2 regions of the Mesorhizobium sp. CA15 genome follow, and region 2 is predicted to be linked to the other one. Evidence: predicted binding sites of a transcription regulator. Region 2 holds the regulator's gene; the other holds the start of a gene.
The links. Region 2 encodes HrcA, which represses chaperone genes, less so after heat shock. Its sites were predicted from a motif close to GTTAGCACTCNCNNNNNGNGAGTGCTAAC; they were not measured.
Positions count from the first base shown of each region.

Region 1: groES (co-chaperone GroES) is a predicted target of HrcA. The motif match lies at 1,522-1,550, and genes of this name have one in related genera.

Region 1 is NZ_JAIUHQ010000013.1:69,758-78,982, forward strand. Features, by position in the region: gene LB515_RS20110 (Hsp20 family protein) at 17-493, opposite strand; gene LB515_RS20115 (usg protein) at 736-1,008, opposite strand; gene LB515_RS20120 (hypothetical protein) at 1,022-1,369, opposite strand; gene groES (co-chaperone GroES) at 1,700-2,014, shown strand; gene groL (chaperonin GroEL) at 2,076-3,704, shown strand; gene LB515_RS20135 (hypothetical protein) at 3,778-3,993, shown strand; gene LB515_RS20140 (helix-turn-helix domain-containing protein) at 4,054-4,452, shown strand; gene LB515_RS20145 (DUF982 domain-containing protein) at 4,433-4,735, shown strand; gene htpG (molecular chaperone HtpG) at 4,796-6,736, shown strand; gene LB515_RS20155 (ABC-F family ATP-binding cassette domain-containing protein) at 6,746-8,368, opposite strand; gene LB515_RS20160 (GYD domain-containing protein) at 8,588-8,914, shown strand; gene LB515_RS20165 (2OG-Fe(II) oxygenase) at 8,938-9,225, opposite strand, start outside.
Region 2 is NZ_JAIUHQ010000018.1:45,939-55,163, reverse strand. Features, by position in the region: gene LB515_RS23705 (PQQ-dependent sugar dehydrogenase) at 150-1,490, opposite strand; gene LB515_RS23700 (hypothetical protein) at 1,612-1,809, opposite strand; gene hrcA (heat-inducible transcriptional repressor HrcA) at 1,881-2,963, opposite strand; gene rph (ribonuclease PH) at 3,160-3,876, shown strand; gene LB515_RS23685 (VOC family protein) at 4,061-4,471, shown strand; gene rdgB (RdgB/HAM1 family non-canonical purine NTP pyrophosphatase) at 4,471-5,148, shown strand; gene hemW (radical SAM family heme chaperone HemW) at 5,145-6,317, shown strand; gene LB515_RS23670 (hypothetical protein) at 6,517-6,705, opposite strand; gene rsmI (16S rRNA (cytidine(1402)-2'-O)-methyltransferase) at 6,921-7,811, shown strand; gene LB515_RS23660 (YraN family protein) at 7,872-8,249, shown strand; gene LB515_RS23655 (undecaprenyl-diphosphate phosphatase) at 8,483-9,225, opposite strand, start outside.

The sequences.
Region 1 (9,225 bases), on a different contig from region 2:
GCGCTCACAGAAGCCCTCAAGCGGCGTGCTTCTCGGCTTCGATCTTCTTTGTCGTGCCTTTGAGCGTTGCCTTGTCGGCTGCGATCTCGATCCGCCGCGGTTTCATCTCTTCTGGAATTTCGCGCTTCAGATCGATCGTCAGCAGCCCATTGACCAAGCTGGCGCCAACGACCTTGACGTGGTCGGCAAGCTCGAAGCGGCGCTGGAATGCACGGCCGGCGATGCCACGATGCAGGTACTCGCCCTTGTCCTCGCCGGCTTTCTGGCCAGAGACCATGAGCATGTTCTGCTCCTGGGTAATGGCCAGTTCGTCCTGCGAGAACCCAGCCACCGCCATACTGATGCGGTAGTCGTCTTCTGCGGTCTTGGCTATGTCATAGGGTGGCCAATTATCGACGGTTTCGATCCGGCTCGCCGTCTCGAGCGCGTTCAGCATTCGATCGAAGCCGATGCTCGACCGGAACAGGGGACTGAAGTCAAACGTGGTTCTCATAGCTACATCCTCCATTGAGCAACATAGATACGAGGGGCGTCAAGGAAGCGGCGCCCCTTGACCTTGCCGGTCTTTCTCAAGCACCGGCGTAATCGATCTGGGAATTCAACACGGGCACGTCAAGGCCCCGCTCCGAAGCCACCTTCAAGGTCGTGAAAGTCAGTCCCTTCGTCTGCATGCAGGCAGGCAAATCATGAGTTGGAGGCGGCCGCACAACCACGACCGCCTCGGGGAGCTGATCTTCAATGGATCGCGATGATCCCGTCGACGGCCCGCCACTCCGACGCCCTGATGAGCCGATGGTGAGCGACACGGACAGAATGCAAGGCGCCAGCCAGCTCGCGCTGCCAAAAGCCCAGAAAGCCCCTCAGCGCCGGGAAATCCGGGGCAAGATCATAGTCCTGCCAGACGTAAAGCTGGAGCAGGCTGGGATGGTCGGGCAGATGATAGTGGATCTCGGCAGTGGTCAAGCCATACCCATTCATCTGCAAGCGGAATTCCCTGCTGACCGCCATCGCCTTCGGGCCTTCACGCGCTCAGCCGGTCGACCACCTGCCGGTGGTCGTCATCGGCAGGGCCGCTGGGCGGCGGAGCCAGCGCATCAAGCCGGCGCAGCGCATCCATGATGTCGTCGAAGGAGACCGGCCGCTCGGTGCCCGGCGGCTGGCGCAGCGCCGGCATCGATTCTACGGCGCAAGCATCGGACGCCCAGGACGAAAGGATCGCCCGCTTTTCCCATATATCGAGCGAGCCGTCCTCCAGCACATCCCGCGGGTGCTGAAAATGCCTGGCCGGCGACAGCAGCCGGTCGAGCGAAAGGTCTGATAGTTCGGGAGCTAGGGAAGGAATGATCGGCGAAAGCGTCTGTCGGTCCATTTCTGTCCTCCGTCTCCAAAAACTCCTTGCTTCGGGTTCCAATTTCTCAGCGGTCCCGGCGCTGCCGGGCACCGATAATCTTGTTCAACTCAATCGCGAATTCAAGCCTCTCCGTTATCGGAGCGGGCCAATTTACCGCATGTTTTCAGTGCGCTAGCACTCAACGGTCGAGAGTGCCAAAAAATTTGCGGTACCCCCTTGAAAGTAGATGAAGGCAAAATTAGCTCGACATGCGCGCGATGCCGAAAGGGTCGCGCGAGCCCCGCTCCGGTCCTGCCGGTCCGGAGCGGAGGAACTGCTCGCAATCTGTTTGTCCTGAAGGAGAACGATATGACGTTCCGTCCATTGCATGACCGCGTGCTCGTGCGCCGCATCGAGGCCGAAGAGAAGACGGCCGGCGGCATCATCATCCCCGACACTGCCAAGGAAAAGCCGCAGGAAGGCGAAGTCATCGCCGTCGGGCCAGGCGCCCGCGACGATAGCGGCAAGCTCGCGCCCCTCGACGTGAAGGTCGGCGACCGCATCCTGTTCGGCAAGTGGTCCGGCACCGAGATCAAGCTCAATGGTGAGGACCTGCTCATCATGAAGGAAAGCGACGTGATGGGTGTGATCGAGCAGGTCGAGACGCTGAAGAAAGCCGCCTGACCGGGGCTTCGATCGAACCGCAACCCAGTCAATGAAAGCTGCCTAAACAAGGAGTGATCCAATGGCTGCCAAGGAAGTCAAATTCCATTCCGACGCCCGCGAGCGCATGCTGCGCGGCGTCAATATCCTCGCCGACGCGGTGAAGGTGACGCTCGGTCCGAAGGGCCGCAACGTCGTCATCGACAAGTCGTTCGGCGCTCCGCGCATCACCAAGGACGGCGTCACCGTCGCCAAGGAGATCGAGCTCGAGGACAAGTTCGAGAACATGGGCGCCCAGATGGTTCGCGAAGTCGCTTCGAAGACCAGCGACCTCGCCGGTGACGGCACCACGACGGCCACCGTGCTTGCCCAGGCGATCGTTCGCGAAGGGGCCAAGGCCGTTGCGTCGGGCATGAACCCGATGGATCTCAAGCGCGGTATCGACAAGGCCGTGGATGCCGTCGTCGCCGAACTCAAGGTCAACGCCCGCAAGATCACCAGCAACGACGAGATCGCCCAGGTCGGCACGATCTCGGCCAATGGCGATGCCGAGATCGGCCGCTTCCTGGCCGAGGCCATGGAAAAAGTCGGCAACGAAGGCGTCATCACCGTCGAGGAGGCCAAGACGGCCGAGACCGAGCTGGAAGTCGTGGAAGGCATGCAGTTCGACCGCGGCTATCTCTCGCCCTATTTCATCACCAACCAGGACAAGATGCGCGTCGAGCTCGAAGAGCCGTATGTGCTGATCCATGAGAAGAAGCTCGGCAATCTGCAGGCGCTGCTTCCGGTGCTGGAGGCCGTGGTGCAGTCCGGCAAGCCGCTGCTGATCATCGCCGAGGATGTCGAGGGCGAGGCTCTGGCCACGCTCGTCGTCAACAAGCTGCGCGGCGGGCTTAAGGTCGCCGCCGTCAAGGCTCCGGGCTTCGGCGACCGCCGCAAGGCCATGCTGGAGGACATCGCCATCCTGACCGGCGGCAGGGCCATTAGCGAGGATCTCGGCATCAAGCTGGAGAACGTCACGCTGGAGATGCTCGGCCGCGCCAAGAAGGTCGCGATCGAGAAGGAAAACACCACCATCGTCGACGGCGCCGGCAAGAAGGAGGAGATCCAGGGCCGCATCACGCAAATCAAGGCGCAGATCGAGGAGACCACCTCCGACTATGATCGCGAGAAGCTGCAGGAGCGGCTGGCCAAGCTCGCCGGCGGCGTTGCCGTGATCCGCGTCGGCGGCGCGACGGAAGTCGAGGTCAAGGAGAAGAAGGATCGCGTCGACGACGCGCTGCACGCCACGCGCGCCGCGGTAGAGGAAGGTATCCTGCCCGGCGGCGGCGTTGCCCTGCTCAGGGCGGCCAAGGCGCTCGACACAGTCGCCGTCGACAACCCGGACCAGAGATACGGCGTCGACATCGTGCGGCGCGCGATCGAGGCTCCGGCGCGCCAGATCGCCGAGAACAGCGGGTCGGAAGGTTCGATCATCGTCGGCAAGCTGCGCGAGAAGACCGAATTCGCCTATGGCTGGAACGCCCAGACCGGCGAATATGGCGACCTCTACAAACAGGGCGTCATCGATCCCGCCAAGGTCGTGCGCACCGCGCTGCAGGATGCGGCCTCGGTTGCCGGACTGCTCGTCACCACCGAGGCCATGGTGGCCGAGAAGCCGAAGAAGGAGGCCGCTCCGGCCATGCCGGCCGGCGCCGGCATGGACTTCTGAGACGCCGACGGGAGCCCGCTTCCGGCAACGGGAGCGGGCGTTTCGAAACGCACGATGGGAGGCCCTTATGGATATGATGAGCGGCAATGGCTCGGTTCCGGCGCCGACGCGCCCGGCAAGCGAATTCCTCGCTTATGAAGCCGAATGCCGAAGCGCATTGAAGCCGCTGCTGGCAGGCTTGCTCGACACGGCCGAATCCGCCGGGTGGAACCGGCGGACCGTCGCCTCAACGCTGATGTTTCTTGCCGCACAGCACGTGTCGGCCACCGAAACATCCGGGGGCGGCTAGCAAAATCGGGCCCCGCCTCCAAGGCGGGGCCCATGTGACTGCGAACGGACGAGGATTGCCATGATTGCAGGACGATTGCGCGAATGCCTGAGAATCTTGCGATGGGAAGCTGCCGATGTCGCCGAGGAACTTGGCTGGCCCAGAAACGACGTGACACGCTGGCTCGAGGGGCGCGCGCCGGTGCCGCTGGCGGTCGCCGCCTGGATCGAGGCCCTCGCCAAGGCACACAAGGCGCTGCCCCCGCCGCGCCTTAACCGGCAGAATTCAGCGACGCACACGCCGGCGGGCCCGGTGGTTGTGCAGGCGTTCAACGGCATAGGCCAGCCGCGGCCGCACGGCATCGTCCTGCAACCGCCCTACCCGCGCCGACATGTGCTGGCCGGGACGACTGGCCTTCGCCCGGGCGCCATGAGCACCCACCCGAATGAGGGTTCTGACCATGAGCCACGACCGCTTTGAAGACCCTGTCACCATCCTTGTCGGAATGGGGTTGCCGGTCCGGCTCGAGACCATGATGGAAGCCTATGCCCTGCTGCAGGATTGGCCGGCTGCGAGCAGGAGCAGCGCATATGCGATCGCGCTCAACGCCTGCAAAGCCGGCATTGCCGGCGAGATCGACGCGGAAATGGTGCGGACAACCCTTGTTGCCTTCGCCCGCCGCCACAATATCCTGGCGCCGGACATAGTTTCGCTGGCGCCCGCAGCGCTGGCAGGGCGCGCATCCACAAGCAACAATGGCTGAAAATTTGAAACCCGGCGCGTGCTGGCGCGGCGGACAACGCAACGAGCGCAGGAATTCTGAATGACGACGGACACCAAGGCGAAGGAAACCAGGACATTCGAGGCGGACGTCTCGCGGCTGCTGCACATGATGGTGCACTCGGTCTATTCGGACCGAGACGTCTTCCTGCGCGAGCTGATCTCCAATGCGGCGGATGCCTGCGAGAGGCTGCGCTTCGAGGCGGTGAGCCGGCCAGAGCTTCTGGGCGACGATGCCAAGCCGCGCATCACGATTGCCGCCAATCCGGACAACAAGGAGCTTTCGGTCGAGGACAACGGCATCGGCATGAGCCGCGACGAGATGGCGGAGGCGCTGGGCACGATCGCGCGCTCCGGCACCCGCGCCTTCATGGAGCGCGTCGAGGCCGGCAAGGCGGCGGAAGACACGCAGCTGATCGGCCAGTTCGGCGTCGGCTTCTATTCCGCCTTCATGGTCGCAGACCGGGTCGACGTCATCAGCCGCCAGGCCGGCAGCAATGAGGCCTTCCGCTGGTCGTCCGACGGCAAGGGCACCTACGAGATCGCGCCGGCGCCGCTCGAGGCAGCACCCAAGCGCGGCACGCGCGTGGTGCTGCATCTGATGGAGGACGCCTCGTCCTACACCACGCCCTATCGGCTCGAGGGGCTGGCGAAGTCGCAGTCGGGCCATGTGCCGGTGCCGATCACGCTCGTCGAGAAACCCGGCGCCGAACCGCGCGAAATCGCCGACGGCACGGCGCTTTGGGTGCGGCAAAAGAGCGAGATCAAGCCGGAGGAATATACCGACTTCTACCGCAGCATCGCCGGCCAGTATGACGAGCCAGCCTCGACCATCCATTTCCGCGCCGAGGGCCGGCAGGAATACAGCGTGCTCGCCTTCCTGCCGGGATCGCGGCCGTTCGACCTGTTTGACCAGGACCGCAAGGGCCGCATGAAGCTCTATGTGCGGCGCGTCTTCATCACCGACGAAGCCGATCTGCTGCCGCGCTACCTGCGCTTCGTGCGCGGCCTGGTCGATTCCGCCGACCTGCCGCTCAATGTCTCGCGCGAGATGATCCAGGAAAGCCCGTTGCTCGCAGCGATCCGCAAGGGCGTGACCAACCGCGTTCTCGGCGACCTCGCCAAGACGGCCGAAAACGATGCCGAAGCCTATGCCAAAATCTGGGAAAATTTCGGCGTCGTCCTCAAGGAAGGTCTCTATGAGGATTACGAGCGACGCGAGCAGCTGCTGAAGCTTGCCCGCTTCCGTTCGACGACCTCAGGCGAAGGCTGGCGCAGCCTTGCCAACTATGTCGCAGCGATGAAGGAAGGACAGAAAGCGATCTTCTTCATGGCCGGTGACGATCGCGCCCGGCTCGAAGCCTCGCCCCAGCTCGAAGGTTTTCGCGCACGCGGCATCGAGGTGCTGCTCCTCACCGATCCCGTCGACAGCTTCTGGGTGACGATGGCGCCGGAATTCGACGGCAAGCCGTTCAAGTCGGTGACGCAGGGCGCGGCCGAGCTCGCCGATATCGCGCTGCCCGAAGATGCGGCGAAGCCCGACGCGGAGACGTCGTCGGATATCGCCGCCTTCCTGGCTTTCGTGAAAACGACGCTTGGCGAGGAGGTTTCGGACGTGAAGTCCTCCGACCGGCTGACCGAAAGCGCCGTCTGCCTCGTCGCGCCGGAGCATGGCCCGGACCGCCAGTTCGAGCGGCTGCTCAACGCCGCCGGCCGGCTCGACAAGGCGGCCAAGCCAATCCTCGAGATCAACCCGCGCCACGAGCGCGTGGCGGCGCTGGCAAAGCTCGGCGACGACGAGAAGGCGTTCAAGGAAGACGCCGCGCATCTGCTTTACGACGAGGCACGTGTGCTCGACGGCGACAAGCCGGCCGACGCCAAGGCGTTCTCGGCGCGGCTTGCGCGGCTGATCGATCGCGGGCTGGCGAGGGGTAAGCGCCGGCGCTCGCCCGACAGGGGGAATGCGCCGCCGCCGATTGCGTAGGGTCTTGCCCTACCCCCTCAGCCCCGGCGCTTCCTGGCCGGTGCGGGCGACATATTCGGTGTAGCCGCCGCCGTAGATGTGGACGCCGTCGGGCGTCAGCTCGAGCACGCGGTTCGACAGCGCCGCCAGGAAATGGCGGTCGTGCGAGACGAACAGCATCGTGCCTTCATATTGCGATAGCGCCTCGATCAGCATCTGCTTGGTGGTTATGTCGAGGTGGTTGGTCGGCTCGTCGAGCACCAGCAGGTTTGGCGGATCGAACAGCATCAGCGCCATCACCAGCCGGGCCTTCTCGCCTCCGGAAAGCACGCGGCACTTCTTTTCGATCTCGTCGCCGGAAAAACCGAAGCAGCCGGCCAAAGCCCTGAGCGGCGCCTGGCCGGCCTGCGGAAACGAGTCCTCCAGCGTCTGGAAAACGGTGCGCTCGCCATCGAGCAGCTCCATGGCGTGCTGGGCGAAATAGCCCATCTTGACGCTCGGGCCGCGCGCGACGGAGCCTTCGTCCGGCTCGGAGGCGCCGGCGACCAGCTTCAGAAGCGTCGACTTGCCGGCGCCGTTGACGCCCATCACACACCAGCGCTCGCGGCGGCGGATCTGGAAGTCGAGGCCCGAATAGATATTGCGGCTGCCATAGGCCTTGTGGATGCCCTTCAGCGTCGCCACGTCCTCGCCGCAGCGCGGCGCCGGCTGGAATTCGAAAGTCACCGTCTGGCGGCGCTTCGGCGGTTCGACACGGTCGATCTTGTCGAGCTTCTTCACCCGGCTCTGCACCTGGGCCGCATGGGAAGCACGCGCCTTGAAACGCTCGATGAAGGCAATCTCCTTGGCCAGCATCGCCTGCTGGCGCTCGAACTGCGCCTGCAGTTGCTTGTCGGCCAGCGCGCGCTGCTCCTGGTAGAATTCGTAATTGCCGGAATAGGAGGTCAGCGCGCCGGCGTCGATCTCGATGATCTTGGTGACGATGCGGTTCATGAACTCGCGGTCGTGCGAGGTCATCAGCAGCGCGCCGTCATAATCCTTGAGGAATTTCTCCAGCCAGATCAGGCTTTCGAGGTCGAGATGGTTCGACGGCTCGTCGAGCAGCATGACGTCGGGCCGCATCAACAGGATGCGGGCGAGTGCCACGCGCATCTTCCAGCCGCCGGAGAGTTTTGAGACGTCGCCGTCCATCATCTCCTGGCTGAAGCCGAGGCCGTCCAGCACCTCGCGCGCCCGACCGTCGAGCGCATAGCCGTCAAGCTCCTCGAAGCGGTGCTGCAATTCGCCGTAGCGCTCGATGATCTGATCCATGTCGTCGGCGCGGTCGGGATCGCCCATGGCATGCTCAAGCTCGCGCATCTCGGCAGCGACCGCGCTGACCGGTCCGGCGCCCTCCATGACCTCGGCGACGGCGCTCAAGCCGCCCATGTCGCCGACATCCTGGCTGAAATAGCCGATGGTGACGCCGCGATCGACCGAGACCTGGCCTTCATCGGGCTGCTCCTGGCCAATGATCATGCGGAACAGGGTCGTCTTGCCGGCGCCGTTCGGGCCGACAAGCCCGATCTTCTCGCCCTTCTGCAAGGCGGCGGAAGCTTCGATGAAGACGATCTGTCGGCCGTTCTGCTTGCCGATATTTTCGAGACGGATCATGGGACGGTCCGGGAAACTGCGCTGACGTGGCGGGGATTTGCCCGGGGCATTACGCGAATGCGGGCACGAGGGGAAGAGGCAGAAGCGCCGCATGCCGCGCTCGGCCTACTCCCTTCGAGGCAGAACCCAGCCGAGGTAAAATTGATTCGCGTCGCCGACAGATCGAGCGCTTAGTGCTGGAGCCAACCACTTGATGGGCTCTGGCAAGGGAGGTCAACCATGGCCATGTACCTGACGCGCTTCAGCTACACGCCCGAGACATGGGCGCGAATGATCGAAAACCCCGAGGATCGCCGCAAGGCAGCCAGCTCATACATAGAATCGGTGGGCGGAAAGCTGCACGGGTTCTGGTACGCGTTCGGCGAGCACGACGGCTGGAACCTGTGGGAGGCGCCGGACAATGTTTCGATGGCGTCCGTCGTGCTCGCCATCGGTGCCGGAGGGGCGCTCAGCTCCTGCGAGACCACCGTCCTCCTCAGCGTCGAGGAGACGATGGACGCGCTGGGCAGGGCGAAATCGATCCGTTATCGGCGGCCGGGAGCGTAGAAAAAAAGCCGCCTCGGGGAGTGTCACCTCGCGTCATGGAAGATGATGCCGAGCGTATGTCGCCTGCCCGAGCGCAAGCGGCTAACGCCGTGGCGCAGGTTGACGCGATAGTAACCTCGCGTGCCCTCCACCGGCCGGTTGTGCACGGCGAAGATTACCGCATCGCCGCGCTTGAGCGGCACCACCTCGGCGCGGCTTTGCATGCGCGGGCGCTGCTCGGTGAGCACGAATTCGCCGCCGGTGAAATCCTCGCCGGGCTCGGACAGCAAGATCGCCACCTGCAACGGAAAGGCAAGCTCGCCGTAGAGATC
Region 2 (9,225 bases):
CCGAGGATCCATTCCGTGACCTCCGAGCGCCACAACGGTGCAGAATTCTGCGCCGCTGCACTCTTTGATCAGGGTCACGGAATGGATTCCAGGGTCTCCGCGACGCCGCTTCGCGGCTGCTCCGCCCTGGAATGACGAGGTTGGGGGAGCTACCCACCATATGTAATACGCCAGATCGTCCCGTTGCCGTCCTCGGTCAGGATCAGCGCGCCGTCGCTGGCCACGGCGACGCCGACCGGCCGGCCCCAGACCGCGTCGTCGGATATGACGAAGCCGGTGGCGAAGTCCTCGTATTCGCCGGTCGGCTTGCCGTCCTTGAACCTCAGCCGCACCACCTTGTAGCCGGTGCGGACATTGCGGTTCCACGAGCCGTGCAGCGTGAGGAAGGCGTCGCCCTTAAAATCGGCCGGGAAGTTGGCGCCATCATAGAAGGCGATGTTGAGCGGCGCCGAATGCGCCTGCATCAGCACGTCCGGAACCGTGACCTTGCCGGCGAGATCGGGGCGGGCGCCCTCGTGGCGCGGGTCCTCATTGTCGCCGATATAATACCAGGGCCAGCCATAGAAGGCGCCTTCCTTCACGGCGGTGGCATATTCGAAGGGGGTGTTGTCGCCAAGCTCGTCGCGCTCGTTGACGACGCACCAGAGCGCGCCTGTCTCGGGCTGCATGGTCATGCCGGAACAGTTGCGCAGGCCGGTGGCGACCGTCCTGCGGTTGTTGCCGTCGGGGTCGAAGGCCAGCACGTCGGCGCGGCCCTGTTCCGGACCCCAGGCCTCGCCCAGCGGCTGCGATTTCGTCCACGCCTCGACACCGCCCTTCGGCTTCGCGCCCATGTCCTCGGCGATATTGGAGCCGGAGCCGACCGACAGATAGAGCGTCTTGCCGTCGGGCGAGAAGGCGATGTCGCGCGTCCAGTGGTGGCTGGCGGGGACTTTGGCGACGATGGTTTCCGGCTTGCCAGACGCTTCCAGGTCACCCTCGCGATAGGGGAAGCGGACGACGCTGTTGCTGTTGGCGACATAGACCCATTGCGGCTTGTCGCCCGGCGGATAAAAGGCGATGCCGTAGGGCCGGGTCAGGCCCTTGGCGAAGATCGACTCCTGTGCAGGCTTGGCGCTGCCTTCTGCGAGGCGATAGACGCGCACCTGGCTCGCCCGGCTGTCGGCAACGAAGAGGTCGCCGTTCGGCGCCACCCGCACGACGCGCGGACTGTCGACGCCCGACGCGATCAGCTCGGCGGAAAAGCCGGGCGGAAGCTTTGGCTTGGCATCCTCGGGACGATCGGTGACGCCGCCGCCGTTGGAGGCGGATTCCGTCATATCGGGTTTCGGCAAATCCTCAGGTTTCAGCAGCCGGCGCACGCCCGGACGGTCGGCTTTCCAGTCGCCGAAAGCTTTTTCGCCGCTGAGCAAGGGCTGATCGGTCTGCTGCGCAAAGGCAGCCGTGGCAAAAACCAGTGCGAGGCCCGCAAGGCCGGCGATCCGCATCATGCTGTCCTCCGTCTCTGCCACTATGTCCCGCCTTCGGGTGCCTCAGTCGATAAGGCCCCGGAGATAGAACATATTGGGCTAACGATCGAAAAGAGAAGCTTGCGCACGTGACTTGCCGGCCTCAGGCCTCTTCGGCATCCAGATCGTCGTCGAGGCGCTTTTCCAACTCGACGAGATCAGCCGGCAGGGGCAGGCCCATGGCGCGCATCTCCCTCAATTTCTCGCGCAGCTGCTCCTGGATCTCGTGCTCGTCCTCGGGCTGGTTCACCATTTCCTCGAGCAGCAGGCTGATCTGGGCCTTGAGCGATTCCAGCGCCATGTTCTTCTCCTTTGCACCCTCAGCTGTGTCGAGGTTCAGGTCAGGCCGGCCTCACCTGAATATCGATACACCTAACGAAGCATGCGGGAAATCAGTTGTGCAGTGTAATCGACCATCGGCACGATGCGGGCGTAGTTCAGCCGGGTCGGCCCGATGACGCCAAGCGCGCCGACGACGCGGGCGTCCTTGTCGCGATAGGGGGCGACGACCAGCGAGGAGCCGGACAGCGAAAACAGCTTGTTCTCCGAGCCGATGAAGATGCGCACGCCCGGCCCCTCTTCGGCGAGATCGAGCAGCTGCAGCAGTCCGTCCTGGGTTTCCAAATCCTCGAACAGATGGCGAAGCAATTCGATGTCCGCTTGGGCGGTGACGTTTTCCAGGAGATTGGCGCGGCCGCGCACGATAAGGCGCGCCGGCAGGCCGCTTTCGGCGCCGGCCCAGACCGCGAGGCCTTTCTCGACCAGATCCTGCGACAGCGTGTCGAGGGCCGCCCTTGTCTCGTCCTTGATGCGGGCGATTTCCGCCCGCGCCTCGGCCAGCGTCCGGCCACGGATATGCGCATTGAGGAAATTGGACGCCTCGTGCAGCTGGGACACGGTGGTGCCGGCCGGCAGGTCGACGACGCGGTTCTCGACATCACCGTTCTGCGACACCAGCACGGCGAGTGCCTTTGCGGGCTCGAGCTGGATGAATTCGATGTGCTTCAGCGCCACCTCGTGCTTGGAGGCGAGCACGAGGCCGGCGCCGCGCGACATGCCCGACAGCATCTGGCTGGCCTCGGTCAGCATATGCTCCAGCGTCGCGCCCGAGCCGGAGGCGCGCACCTGCGCCTCGATGGTGCGGCGCTCGTCGTCGGAAAGGTCGCCCAGCTCCATGAAGGCGTCGACGAAAAAGCGTAGGCCGGTCTGGGTCGGCAGCCGCCCGGCGGAAACATGCGGCGCGTAGATCAGCCCCAGATGCTCGAGGTCGCTCATCACGTTGCGGATGGTGGCGGGCGACAGCGAAGAGGGCAGGATGCGCGACAGGCTGCGCGAGCCGACCGGCTCGCCGTCGCGCAGATAGGAATCGACAATCCGCCGGAAGATATCGCGCGAGCGCATGTCGAGTGACTGAAGTACCGGCGACTGCGACGTCGGATCGACTGGTTTGTTCATTCCGGCGAGAAACCTCCTTCCGAAAGATATAGACTTAAGCTACGGCGGCGCAACCCGGTGCCGCGCTCGCGGTCACCTAGCGTTTGCGGTCACCGGTGGCGCGTTTACGGTCACGCGGCCCGTTTTCCTTTGCGCCATGCTGCGCATACGTCTACAAGCCGGCCACGATTCCGGAAACGACAAGAAAGAAGGCCGAATGCGCCCCTCCAAACGCCAAGCCGACGAAATGCGCGCCATCTCCTTCGAGCGCGGCGTCTCCAAGCATGCCGAAGGCTCGTGCCTGGTGAAGTTCGGCGACACGCATGTCCTGTGCACGGCGAGCCTGGAGGAAAAGGTGCCGGCCTGGATGCGCAATTCCGGCAAGGGCTGGGTGACGGCCGAATACGGGATGCTGCCGCGCTCGACCGGCGAGCGCATGCGGCGCGAGGCCTCCGCCGGCAAGCAGGGCGGCCGCACGCTGGAGATCCAGCGGCTGATCGGCCGCTCGCTGCGCGCCGTGGTCGACCTGCAGGCGCTGGGCGAGCAGCAGATCACCGTCGACTGCGACGTGATCCAGGCCGATGGCGGCACCCGCACCGCCTCGATCACCGGCGGCTGGGTGGCGCTCTACGATTGCCTGCGCTGGATGGAAGCGCGCCAGATGGTGAGCGTCGCCAAGGTGCTGAAGGACCATGTCGCGGCGATTTCCTGCGGCATCCATGACGGCCAGCCGGTCATCGATCTCGACTACCTCGAGGATTCCTCGGCCGGCACCGACGCCAATTTCGTCATGACCGGCAAGGGCGGCATCGTCGAGATCCAGGGCACGGCCGAGGGCGAGCCTTTCTCCGAGGAGCAGTTCGCGGCGCTGATGGCCTTGGCGAAGAAGGGTATTTCGCGCCTGGTGAGCCTGCAGCAGATGGCGGTGGCTTAGGTTTTCGAATGCCGAGCCTAGGCCCCCCTCTCTGCCCTGCCGGCCATCTCCCCCTCAAGGGGGGAGATTGTATGTCACGCCGGCTTTCGCCAATCACCAATGCTGCAGAAGAGGTGCCGGCGCGGCCACAGCTAATCTCCCCCCTTGAGGGGGAGATGGCCGGCAGGGCAGAGAGGGGGGCCTCGTGATACCCTCCGCAATTCTCGAATCCGCCCTCTACGTCACAGACCTACACGCCGCCGAAGCCTTTTACCGCGACATCATCGGCCTCGAAGCCTTGGGCAAGGTCGAAGGGCGCCACGTCTTCTTCCGCTGCGGCGACGGCGTATTGCTTCTCTTCAATGCCGAGGCAACGAAAATCCCGCCGGCGCCGGACGCTCGGCTGAAGGTGCCGCCGCACGGCACGGCCGGCGAAGGGCACCTCTGCTTTGCGGCAACCGCCGATGAAATCGCTGCATGGCGCAAGCATCTGTCCGCCAACAACATCGCCATCGAAAGCGATTTTGAATGGCCGCAGGGCGGGCACTCGATCTATATCCGCGACCCGTCGGGCAATTCGATCGAGTTCGCCGAGCCAAGGATCTGGGGTTTCTGATGCACTCGCTCAACGGAAAAAAGATCGTCGTCGCCAGCCACAATGAAGGCAAGCTGCGCGAATTCGCCGACCTGATGGCGCCGTTCGGATTCGAGGCGAAATCGGCCAAGGAATACGGCCTGCCCGAACCCGACGAGACCGGCACCACCTTCGAGGAGAACGCCTATATCAAGGCATATGCCGCCGCCAAGGCGACCGGCCTGCCGGCGCTGTCGGACGATTCCGGGCTCTGCGTCGACGCGCTCGACGGCGCGCCCGGTGTCTATACCGCCAGCTGGGCCGAGACGCCGGACGGCAGCAGGGATTTCGGCATGGCCATGCAGCGCACCGAGGTGGCGCTGCAGGAGGTTGGCGCTACGGAGCCCGCGCAGCGCACCGGCCGCTTCGTCGCCGTCATCTGCCTGGCCTTTCCCGACGGCGAGGCCGAATATTATCGCGGCGAGGCCGAAGGCACGCTGGTGTGGCCGCCGCGCGGCACGCTCGGCTTCGGCTACGATCCGGTGTTCCTGCCCAACGGTTTCGACAAGACTTTTGGCGAGATGAGCGCGCAAGAAAAGCATGGCTGGAGGCCCGGCCAGGCGACGGCGCTTTCGCACCGCGCCCGCGCCTTTCAGAAATTCGCCGAAGTGCGATTGAATTTGGCCAGATTGGATTTGGCGCGATCAGGACCCGCATGAGCGCAGTGCCCCTACCGCTCGACCGCAGCCCCGGCTTCGGCGTTTATATCCACTGGCCGTTCTGCGCAGCCAAGTGCCCTTACTGCGACTTCAACAGCCATGTCCGCCACCAGCCGGTCGACCAGGAGCGTTTTGCCCGCGCCTTCGAGACGGAGCTCAAGACCATGCGCGACCGCACCGGGCCGCGCGAGGTGACCAGCATCTTTCTCGGCGGCGGCACGCCGTCGCTGATGAAGCCGGAAACGGTGGCCGCCGTCCTGGAGGCCGTGGCGAGGAACTGGACGGTGCCGGCCGGCATCGAGGTGACGCTGGAAGCCAACCCGTCCTCGGTCGAAGCCGAGCGTTTCCGCGGCTACCGCGCCGCCGGCGTCAACCGCGTCTCGCTCGGCGTGCAGGCGCTGAACGACAAGGATCTGCGCTTCCTCGGCCGGCTGCACAATGTCGAGGAGGCGCTGCACGCCATTGGCCTCGCGCGCGAAATCTTCCCGCGGCTGTCCTTCGACCTGATCTACGCGCGGCCAGGCCAGACGCCGGAGGCGTGGGGGGCGGAGCTGGAACAGGCGATCGGCTATGCTGTCGACCATCTTTCGCTCTATCAGCTCACCATCGAGGAAGGCACGCCCTTCCACGCGCTTTACGCGGCACGCAAATTCACGCTGCCCGACAATGATCATGCTGCCGACCTCTACGCGCTGACGCAGGAGGCAACGGCGGCGCAAGGCCTGCCGGCCTATGAGATTTCCAACCACGCGCGGCCGGGAGCCGAGAGCCGGCACAACCTCACCTATTGGCGCTATGGCGAATATGTCGGCGTCGGCCCCGGCGCGCATGGTCGCTTCGTCGAGAACGGCCGCCGCACGGTGACCATCGCGGAAAGAATGCCGGAAACCTGGGCCAATCTGGTCGAGGCCAAAGGCCACGGCGTCACCGGCGGCGAGATCCTGACGCGTTCCGAGGAGGCGGACGAGTTCCTGCTGATGGGACTGCGGCTGGCCGAAGGCATCGACCTGCAGCGCTACGAGGCGCTCTCGGGTCGCGGCCTTTCAAGCGCGCGGCTTTCGGTGCTGCAGGAAGAAGGCCTGGTGGCGCCTGTCGGCAACGCCCGCCTGCGCGCCACGACCGCCGGCATGATCGTGCTCGATGCGGTGGTGGCGGATTTGGCGCGGTAATCGAGCATCTTCGTCATTCTCGGGCTTGACCCGAGAATCCATGCCGTGACCTCGCGCGAAGGGCGCGGCGGTGCAGAATTCTGCACCGTGGGTGGCGCTTCGGTGTAACGGCATGGATTCCAGGGTCTTCGCGCGTCGCTTCGCTCCTTGCTCCGCCCTGGAATGACGAGGCGCGAGGTCGCAAAGGTTGCCAGTTAGTTCAAGCGTCGTGCTTCTGGCGGTGCTTGCCGCGGTGCTTCTCGCCATGCGCCTCGCCGTGACGGACAGGCTTCTGGTCGGCCTTGTCGCGGCGCGCGCCGGACTCGGCGGCGATGGGGTGTGGAGGGATGCCCTCGCGGGCGGTCTTGCTTTCAAGTCGGCTGATAAAAATATCGAAGCGATTGGGCATCGTTCGGTCCTGCCTCCTCCCGGGGAATCAGGGGTTAAATTCGCCGATGTGGGTTTCGTTCCGCACTGTGGCAAAGGCAAGGCGATTTCGTTGCCTCGACCTCACGTTTTGCAACGGGGCGTCAGCCATGCGAAACAGCCTTGGTTCTTACGCAATTCCGGACGGAAAACCGCGACGCACTTTTCCTGGGAATTGCTCGGAATGAGGGGCATTCGGTGACCGGCGACAAACGCAGCTATCTGATCGGACAAAGCGAGATTGCGGCGCGGCCGCTTCAGCCGGCGCTTTATCTGGTGGCGACGCCGATCGGCAATCTGGCCGACATCACGCTGCGCGCGCTGGAGACTCTGGCCGCAGCGGACATCGTCGCCTGCGAGGACACGCGCGTCTCGCGGGTGCTGCTCGAACGCTACGGCATCCGCCGCCGCACCACCGCCTATCACGAGCACAATGCGGGCGAGGCCGGGCCGAAGCTGATCGAGGCGCTGACCGCCGGACAGAGCGTCGCGCTGATTTCCGACGCCGGCACGCCTTTGGTCTCCGATCCCGGCTACCGGCTGGTCGGCGAGGCGCTGGATCACGGCATCCGCGTCGTGCCCATCCCTGGACCTTCGGCTCCGCTTGCGGCGCTGACCGCTTCCGGCCTTCCTTCCGATGCTTTCCTGTTCGCCGGATTTCTGCCGGTGAAGGCCGGGCAGCGGCTGACCAAGCTGGAGACGTTCAAGCAGGTGCCGGCGACGCTGATTTTCTTCGAATCGCCGCGCCGTCTGGCAGAGACGCTCGGCTCGATGGTCGAGGCGCTGGGCGGTGCGCGGAAAGCCGCCATCGGCCGCGAGCTGACCAAGGCCTTCGAGGAGATGCGCACCGGAACGCTTGCCGAGCTGGCCGACCATTACGGGGCGGCCGACACGCCGAAGGGCGAGGTCGTTATCTGTGTCGGTCCGCCCGAAGCGGCGGAGGACCAGCCGGCCGACATCGACCGCCTCCTGCTCTCGCTTGCGGCCGAAATGCCGGCATCGAAGGCGGCGGCGGAAGCCGCGAAGATGACCGGCGGCCAGAAGCAGGCGCTTTACCGCCGGCTGATCGAGCTCAAGGACAGGCCATGATCCCGAAAAGTGGAGGCCGGTTTTCGGACAGGATCATGGTCAAACAGAATGGAGCCGGGGATGGCTGAACGCACGGTCGGCCATCGCCGAAAAGCGTATCGGCGCGGCCACCGCGGCGAGTGGCTGGCGGCGCTGGCGCTGATGCTGAAAGGCTATCGCATCCTTGCCCGCCGCCACCGCACCAGGCTCGGCGAGATCGACCTCATCGCCCGGCGCGGCGACCTCGTGCTGTTCGTCGAGGTCAAGGCGCGGCGGACATTGATCGAGGCGATGGAAGCAATCGGCCGCGAATCGGAGCGCCGCATCGAGGGTGCCGCGGATTTGTGGCTGTCGCGCCAGCCGGATTACGGCCGGCTGTCGATGCGCTTCGACATGGTGGCGGTGCTGCCCTGGCGCTGGCCGGTGCATGTCGAGAACGCGTTTTACGGGAAGAGTTGAGGGTCTGCCCAACGGCGATGGGCTGGCGGGACAGCGCCCCCCTCTGGCCTGCCGGCCATCTCCCCCACGAGGGGGAGATCAGATGTCGCTCTCGCTTTCGCCAGACGCCAACGTTTCAAGAGGTGGTGCCGCTGGCGGAACTGCTAATCTTCCCCCTCGTGGGGGAGATGCCCGGCAGGGCAGAGGGGGGCGCGAAGGAACTCGACGAAGCAGTATAAGAGAGCGACCTCAGTTCACCCCCAGACCATCAGCGCCGCCAACCCGAGTCCTCCAACCACCAGCCGCCACCAGCCGAACAGCGAATAACCGTTGCGCGAGACGTAATCGAGCAGGAAACGCACCACGATGAGCGCGGTGACGAAGGCGGCGATGAAGCCGACGGCGATGATCGGCAAATCGGCCGAGGTCAGCACGTTGCGGTTCTTGAAAAGATCGAAGGCGAAGGCGCCGACCATGGTCGGCATGGCGAGGAAGAAGGAGAATTCGGCCGCCGCGCGCTTGTCGACGCCCATCAGCAGCGCGCCGACGATGGTCGAGCCGGAGCGCGAGGTGCCGGGGATCAGCGACAGGCACTGGAACAGGCCGATCTTGAGATAAACGCTCAACGGGAAGTCCTCGACATCGTGGTGGACCGGCTTGAGGTTGATGCGGTCGACGATGAGCAGCACCACGCCGCCGATGATCAGCATGATGCAGATCAGCCGGGGCGATTCGAACAATATGGTCTTGATGAAATCATGCGCCAGCGCACCGATTACGGCAGCCGGCAGGAAGGCGATCAGGATGCCGATGACGAAATGCCGGGTCTGCGGATCGCTGGGCAGCTTGATCAGCATCTGCCACAGCTTGCTGAAATAGACGCTGAGGATCGCCAGGATCGCGCCGAGCTGGATCAGGATCTCGAAGGCCTTGCCGGTGGAATGGAAGCCGAGGAAATGGCCGGCAAGCAGGATGTGGCCGGTCGAGGACACCGGGA